2 regions of the Pseudomonas sp. F-14 TE3623 genome follow, and region 1 is predicted to be linked to the other one. Evidence: predicted binding sites of a transcription regulator. Region 1 holds the regulator's gene; the other holds the start of a gene.

Region 1 (3,964 bases):
CATCGGCGCCGAAGCTCATTAAGGGGGTGCTCCTGAGGTCTAAAAACCTAAAAAACCTAAAATACTAAAACTCTAAAATCCTAGGCTGGATAACAAATCGTCCACATCGTCCTGACCGGACACAACGTCTTCTCTTTTATCGGCATGAATCTGCGGACCTTCACCCTGAGAGAGATGTTTTTGCGGATCTTTTTCAGCAAGCATCGCTTCACGGTCATGTTCGATACCCGCAAAGCGGTCGACCTGACTGGCCATGAGCACGAGCTTGAGCAGGTTGCTTTCAACGTCGGTGACCAATTGGGTCACGCGCTTGATCACCTGACCGGTGAGGTCCTGGTAATCCTGGGCCAGCAGAATGTCGTTGAGGTTGCTCGACACGACGCGGTTGTCTTCGCTGCTGCGTGTCAGGAAACCGTCAACCCGCCGGGCCAGTTCGCGGAACTCTTCAGCCCCGACTTCGCGGCGCATGAACCGACCCCAATCCGTGCTCAGCGCCTGAGCTTCGTCGCTCAGGCTGTTGATCAGCGGCGTGGCGTTTTCCACCAGGTCCATGGTGCGGTTGGCCGCGGCCTCGGTCAGCTTGACCACATAACCCAGGCGCTCGGTGGCATCCGTAATCTGAGACACTTCCTCGGCTTGCGGCATGTGCGGGTCAATCTGAAAATTGACGATCGCGCTATGCAGCTCGCGAGTGAGCTTGCCCACTTCCTGGTACAGGCCGCGGTCACGGGTCTGGTTGAGCTCATGGATCAGTTGCACAGCGTCGCCGAACCTGCCTTTTTCAAGGCTTTCGACCAGTTCGACCGCGTGTTTTTTCAGGGTCGACTCAAAATCGCCCTGTGAAGATTCGTTATGCTCCATAGCTCCCCCGTGACGGACTGGCTTTGCACATCAACCGATGCGTTCGAAGATCTTTTCAATCTTGTCTTTCAACGCTTGAGCCGTGAATGGCTTGACCACATAGCCGTTCACACCCGCCTGAGCGGCTTCGATGATTTGCTCGCGCTTGGCTTCGGCCGTGACCATCAACACCGGCAGGTGTTTGAGTTTTTCATCGGCACGCACGTGGCGCAGCAGATCAATACCGGTCATGCCGGGCATGTTCCAGTCCGTTACCAGAAAGTCGATGCTCCCGCTGTTGAGGACCGGAATCGCGGTAATACCGTCATCCGCCTCGACCGTGTTGGTGAACCCAAGGTCACGCAACAGGTTTTTTATGATCCGCCGCATCGTTGAGAAGTCATCAACGATGAGGATTTTCATATTCTTGTCCAATTCGACCTCCAAGCAGTCTTAAAACGCGCGCAGCACCTGAACGCGCCGTTCAATCAATTCGGCGTAACACTCAACAGTTGTATGGATTACAACGGGCCGTGACGGGTGCAGCAAAATGCCGTACCAACCTCGTTCGCAGTGTCCCCACACTGCCTGTCAGCGCGCTCGCCACTCCCCCAAACGCCCCCGCAAACGGGCCGCGCACTGGCTGTGTAACTGGCTGACCCGCGATTCGCTGACCCCCAGGACCTCACCGATTTCCTTGAGATTCAACTCTTCGTCGTAGTACAGCGCCAACACCAGTCGCTCACGCTCCGGCAAATTGGCAATCGCGTCCGCCAGCGCCGCCTGGAAGCGTTCATCTTCCAGATCGCGTGACGGCTCGAGATGAGCACTGGCGCCATCCTCGTGCAGCCCTTCGTGTTCGCCGTCCTGCAACAGATCGTCGAAACTGAATAACCGGCTGCCCAGGGTGTCGTTCAAAATCCCGTAATAATCGTCGAGACTCAATTGGAGTTCGGCCGCAACTTCGTGATCTTTAGCGTCACGGCCGGTTTTAGCTTCAATCGAGCGAATCGCGTCGCTGACCATGCGGGTATTGCGGTGAACCGAACGTGGCGCCCAGTCCCCCTTGCGCACTTCATCGAGCATCGCGCCGCGGATTCGAATGCCCGCGTACGTCTCGAAACTCGCGCCTTTGCTGGCGTCGTATTTGGTTGATACTTCAAGCAGGCCGATCATCCCGGCCTGGATCAAGTCTTCGACCTGGACACTGGCCGGCAAACGCGCCAGCAAGTGGTAGGCAATGCGTTTGACCAGTGGCGCGTAACGCTCGATCAGCTCGTACTGCGCGTCACGTGCCGACTTCTTGTAGAGGTTGTAGCCACTGGCTGTCATAGGACGGGTCCTGCCGTTTGTTGCACGAGGCGCTCGACGAAAAACTCCAGATGCCCGCGAGGGTTGGCCGGCAGTGGCCAGGTATCGACCTTCTGCGCAATGGCCTTGAACGCCAGGGCGCACTTGGAGCGCGGGAAGGCTTCGTAGACGGCACGCTGCTTCTGCACGGCCTTGCGCACGCTTTCGTCGTAAGGCACCGCACCGACGTATTGCAAGGCGACGTCGAGGAAACGATCCGTGACCTTGGTCAACTTGGCGAACAGGTTGCGGCCTTCCTGCGGGCTCTGCGCCATGTTGGCCAGGACGCGGAAACGATTCATGCCGTAGTCGCGGTTAAGCAGTTTGATCAGCGCGTAGGCGTCAGTGATGGAGGTCGGCTCGTCGCACACCACCAGCAAGACTTCTTGCGCTGCGCGGACGAAACTGACTACCGAATCTCCAATGCCCGCAGCGGTGTCGATCACCAATACGTCGAGGTTGTCGCCGATGTCGCTGAAGGCCTGGATCAGGCCGGCATGCTGGGCCGGGCTCAGATGAACCATGCTCTGGGTGCCGGACGCAGCCGGGACGATGCGGATCCCGCCAGGCCCCTGCAACAGCACGTCACGCAGCTCACAGCGGCCTTCGATCACGTCGGCCAGGGTACGTTTGGGTGTCAGCCCCAGCAGGACGTCGACGTTCGCCAGCCCCAGATCGGCATCCAGCAGCATGACGCGCCGGCCGAGCTCAGCTAGAGCCAGGGACAAGTTCACTGACACGTTAGTCTTCCCGACGCCACCTTTGCCGCCGGTCACCGCGATCACCTGTACGGGATGCATGCTGCCCATGTTATTTCTTTACCTTGTCTTACTTAGACGGAGGCCACATTACTGGCTGCGCGTTCACAAACTGAACAATGCATGGCAGACCATCGATGTAGGTACAAAAACTGTTCATTAATACCTCAGCCAACCCGCTTGGTCGGACTGTGGTAAAGGTCAGCGAACATGTCAGCCATGGCTTCTTCGCTGGGTTCTTCCTGCATTTGCACGCTAACGGCGCGACTGACCAACTGATGACGACGCGGCAGATGCAAATCATCCGGGATCCGCGGGCCATCGGTCAGGTAAGCCACCGGCAGTTCATGACTGATGGCCAGGCTCAACACCTCGCCCAAGCTTGCCGTTTCATCCAGTTTAGTCAGGATGCAGCCGGCAAGGCCGCAACGTTTGTAACTGTGATAAGCAGCGGTTAGAACCTGTTTCTGGCTAGTGGTTGCCAAGACCAGATAATTTTTTGATTTGATGCCGCGTCCGGCCAGGCTTTCGAGCTGCATGCGCAGTGCCGGATCGCTGGCCTGCAGGCCGGCGGTATCGATCAGCACCACGCGTTTGCGCAGCAAAGGCTCCAGCGCCTGCACCAGCGATTGGCCCGGGTCGACATGAGTCACTGACACATTGAGGATGCGGCCCAGAGTCTTGAGCTGTTCCTGAGCACCAATGCGGTAGCTGTCCATGCTCACCAGCGCGATGTTTTGCGCGCCGTACTTGAGCACATAACGCGCGGCGAGTTTGGCCAGCGTGGTGGTCTTGCCCATACCGGCTGGGCCGACCATGGCAATCACACCGCCCTCTTCCAATGGCTCGACTTCCGGGGTGGCAATCATCCGTGCCAGGTGCGCGAGCAACATGCGCCAGGCCTGACGGGGTTCTTCAATATCGGTAATCAGTGCCAGCAGATCGCGCGACAACGGGCCGGACAGGCCGATGCGTTGCAAGCGACGCCAGAGGTTGGCCTGGGCTGGACGGCTGCC
Region 2 (3,964 bases), 3.6 Mb from region 1:
CGTACGCTTGCCCGAGCACTTAAAAGACCTGCATATCATTGATGCACGCTGGATGAACAACAAAATGGCATTCAGCACCTTGGTGCAGAGAATTCAGCAATCACAGGACAATCCTGCGCAGGTGGTCGTATTTCTCACCTGTGCCAAGTCAGAGACGCTGCTGAAGGAAAGTGCGCTCCGGCTTTCAAAGCACACAAGGAAACGCAACGGCGCAACGTTCTGCATTGCTTACAATTTGAATTCACACGGCCTGACGATGATTGGTCAAAATCTTTACAGGCACACAGCAGCCAGCTCTTGAAGAGCCATAGGGGTAGGGGAAGGAAGCGAAGAAAGGAATTAACAGAGACAAGAAGAAAAGCTGAACACACAGTGTACGACAGGGTATCCCTCTTTCAGATATGTGGCCTCAACGAGGCCACATATCCATTACCGACTCAAAGGTCTCAGAAAAGCTTCCGGCCTTTGTTCGCCGCGATACGCATGCGCAAGGCGTTGAGCTTGATGAAGCCCGCCGCATCGGCCTGGTTGTAGGCGCCGCCATCTTCCTCGAAGGTCGCGATGTTGGCGTCGAACAACGACTCGTCGGACTTGCGGCCGGTGACGATCACGTTGCCCTTGTACAGCTTCAGGCGCACTACGCCGTTCACGTGGGCCTGGGAAGCGTCGATCATCTGTTGCAGCATCAGACGCTCAGGGCTCCACCAGTAACCGGTGTAGATCAAGCTGGCGTATTTAGGCATCAGCTCGTCTTTGAGGTGAGCCACTTCGCGGTCCAGGGTGATCGATTCGATCGCACGGTGAGCGCGCAGCATGATGGTGCCACCAGGGGTTTCGTAGCAGCCACGGGACTTCATGCCCACGTAACGGTTCTCGACGATGTCGAGACGGCCGATACCGTGTTCGCCACCGATACGGTTCAAGGTCGCCAGCACGGTGGCCGGGGTCATTTCGACGCCGTCCAGCGCGACGATGTCGCCGTTGCGGTAGGTCAGTTCCAGGTATTGCGGCTTGTCTGGAGCCTTCTCCGGGGAGACGGTCCATTTCCACATGTCTTCTTCGTGCTCGGTCCAGGTGTCTTCCAGCACGCCGCCTTCATAGGAGATGTGCAGCAGGTTGGCATCCATCGAGTACGGGGATTTCTTCTTGCCGTGACGCTCGATCGGGATGTTGTGCTTTTCAGCATAATCCATCAGCTTTTCACGGGAGAGCAGATCCCATTCGCGCCACGGAGCGATCACTTTCACGCCTGGCTTCAAGGCGTAGGCGCCCAGTTCGAAACGAACCTGGTCGTTGCCCTTGCCGGTCGCGCCGTGGGAAATGGCGTCAGCGCCGGTTTCGTTGGCGATTTCGATCAAGCGCTTGGCGATCAACGGACGAGCGATGGAAGTACCCAGCAGGTACTCACCTTCGTAAACGGTGTTGGCGCGGAACATCGGGAACACGAAATCGCGCACGAATTCTTCGCGCAGATCGTCGATGTAGATTTCTTTTACGCCCATGGCCTGAGCCTTGGCGCGGGCCGGTTCGACCTCTTCGCCCTGACCCAGGTCAGCGGTGAAGGTCACTACTTCACAGTTATAAGTATCCTGCAGCCACTTGAGGATCACCGAAGTGTCCAGGCCGCCGGAATACGCCAGAACGACCTTGTTTACGTCCGCCATGCCATCACTCCACGGGGTTCTACGGAAAGCCGTCAAGTCTAACGCTCATGCAGAATAATTTACAGAGGCGCGACAGCTTATGACGACGAAGCGACAGATTATGTCGAACGAGCGACGATTCCGGCAAGCTCAGGACTTCGGTGTGCTGCCCGTGGAAGCGGTGGCTTGAGGCGCTGGTTGCTCGGTCGGCGCTACCCGTTCAAGGCGTACGGCAACCCGGCGGTTCTTCGCCCGATTGGCGGCGTTTTTGTTGGGCGCCAGAGGATAGCGCTCACCATGAAAACGCAGGGTGATCTGCGATTCCTGAATACCATTGGCCTTGAAGAAGTCCATCACGGCCAGCGCCCTGCGTCGTGACAGTTCACGGTTGGTCAGGCGGTTGCCGCTATTGTCGGAATGGCCGTCAAGTTCGATGTGGTTGACCGTCGGATCGGCTTTCATGAATTCCAGCATGACCTGCAAATGGGCCTTGGCTTGGGCATCGAGATCGATGCCCTCCCCCGGAAAGCCGACTTCGGATTGCTTCACCTGCTCGAAATTCTGCGGCAGCAACTTGGCCACGCAACCCTGATAGTCACTGTAGGCCTTGCTGAATTTGACCGGCAGCAGACGGACTTCAGATACCCGACCGTCGCCTGAGGAGTGTCGAACGACCGGGCTGCGACCGTCCATCAACCCACTGATCAGGCGCCCGGCCTGAACTTGCGAGCTGTTGAACAGCACGTTGCCATTGCCGATGCGCACCGAGCCCAGGTTGATGTCGCCACGCCCCGGCTGCCATGGCGCAGCGGCCGCCAGCAAGGTCGCGGAACCGCCACCGATCATCGAGTTGTAGGCCTTCAAGCGAAATGTCGCCTGCTCGCCGGCACGACGCACGAACTCACCCGAACCGAAATCAGTGATCGGTTGAGTCAGGCGGCATTCGAACTTGTCACCTTCGACCGTCCACTCGATGCTCTCCAGACGGGTCTGGAAAGTGAGCGCCATCGCAGGAAGGCTGGCAAACACACTGAGCAAGGCTAAATAACGCTGGCGCACGGGAGGCTCCACTGGCTTCTGCAACAAAAAGACCGACACACATATTTACGGCGTACCTGTTGGATATCGGAAGCTTGTCGCAAAACTTGATAGCGAGTGCCTGGAAGAGTCTTTTCCGGTAGCATTCCCATGAGTTTGACCCGCCTGGAATCCCCTCATGTCCGACCGCCTGACCCTGCTGCGTCCCGACGACTGGCATATTCATCTTCGCGATGGTGCTGTATTGACCAATACCGTCGCGGATGTCGCGCGCACCTTTGGTCGCGCCATCATCATGCCCAACCTGGTACCGCCGGTGCGCAACGCGGCTGAAGCCAATGGCTATCGCCAGCGGATTCTCGCCGCACGCCCTGCCGGCAGCCGTTTCGAACCGCTGATGGTTCTGTACCTGACCGACCGCACTCAACCCGAAGAAATTCGTGAAGCCAAGGCCAGCGGTTTCGTCTACGCCGCCAAGCTGTACCCGGCCGGCGCGACCACCAACTCGGACTCTGGCGTCACCAGCATCGACAAGATTTTCCCCGCACTCGAGGCCATGGCCGAAATCGGGATGCCCTTGTTGGTTCACGGTGAAGTCACCCGTGGCGATGTCGACGTTTTCGATCGCGAAAAAATCTTCATCGACGAACACATGCGCCGGGTGGTCGAGCGTTTCCCGACCCTCAAAGTGGTGTTCGAACACATCACCACCGCTGACGCCGTGCAGTTCGTCAACGAGGCTTCGGCCAACGTTGGCGCAACCATCACCGCGCATCACCTGCTGTACAACCGCAACCACATGCTGGTGGGCGGGATTCGGCCGCACTTCTATTGCCTGCCGATCCTCAAGCGCAATACCCATCAGGAAGCCCTGCTCGACGCCGCCACCAGTGGCAGCGACAAGTTCTTCCTCGGCACCGACTCGGCGCCCCATGCCCAGCACGCCAAAGAAGCGGCTTGCGGCTGTGCCGGTTGCTACACCGCTTATGCCGCGATCGAGATGTATGCCGAAGCCTTCGAACAGCGCAACGCGCTGGACAAGCTCGAAGCTTTCGCCAGCCTCAATGGCCCGCGCTTCTACGGCCTGCCGGTGAACACCGATCGCATCACCCTGGTCCGCGACGAGTGGACCGCCCCAACCAGCCTGCCGTTTGGCGAGCTGACCGTAATCCCGCTGCGCGCCGGTGAAAAACTGCGCTGGCGCCTGCTGGAGGAACACGCGTGAGTGAAGACCATTTCGACGACGAACAGGACGGTAATGGCGGCGGAGGCGGTTCCCGCCA

The links. The regulator FliA, encoded in region 1, starts transcription of late flagellar genes. The targets are predictions, from matches to a motif close to CTAAAGTTTNNNNNNNNNNNGCCGNTAA.
Region 2: a site for FliA is predicted at 2,766-2,793, ahead of AB7M29_RS28415 (flagellar protein MotY). Genes of this name have one in related genera too.

What each region holds. Positions count from the first base shown of each region.
Region 1 covers NZ_JBRJHM010000001.1:2,543,014-2,546,977, reverse strand. Annotated here, with positions in the region: gene AB7M29_RS11585 (chemotaxis protein CheA) at 1-19, opposite strand, end outside; gene AB7M29_RS11580 (protein phosphatase CheZ) at 73-861, opposite strand; gene AB7M29_RS11575 (chemotaxis response regulator CheY) at 892-1,263, opposite strand; gene fliA (RNA polymerase sigma factor FliA) at 1,432-2,172, opposite strand; gene fleN (flagellar synthesis regulator FleN) at 2,169-2,999, opposite strand; gene flhF (flagellar biosynthesis protein FlhF) at 3,116-3,964, opposite strand, start outside.
Region 2 covers NZ_JBRJHM010000001.1:6,133,334-6,137,297, forward strand. Annotated here, with positions in the region: gene AB7M29_RS28405 (hypothetical protein) at 1-301, shown strand, start outside; gene AB7M29_RS28410 (argininosuccinate synthase) at 447-1,664, opposite strand; gene AB7M29_RS28415 (flagellar protein MotY) at 1,794-2,702, opposite strand; gene pyrC (dihydroorotase) at 2,860-3,906, shown strand; gene rnt (ribonuclease T) at 3,903-3,964, shown strand, end outside.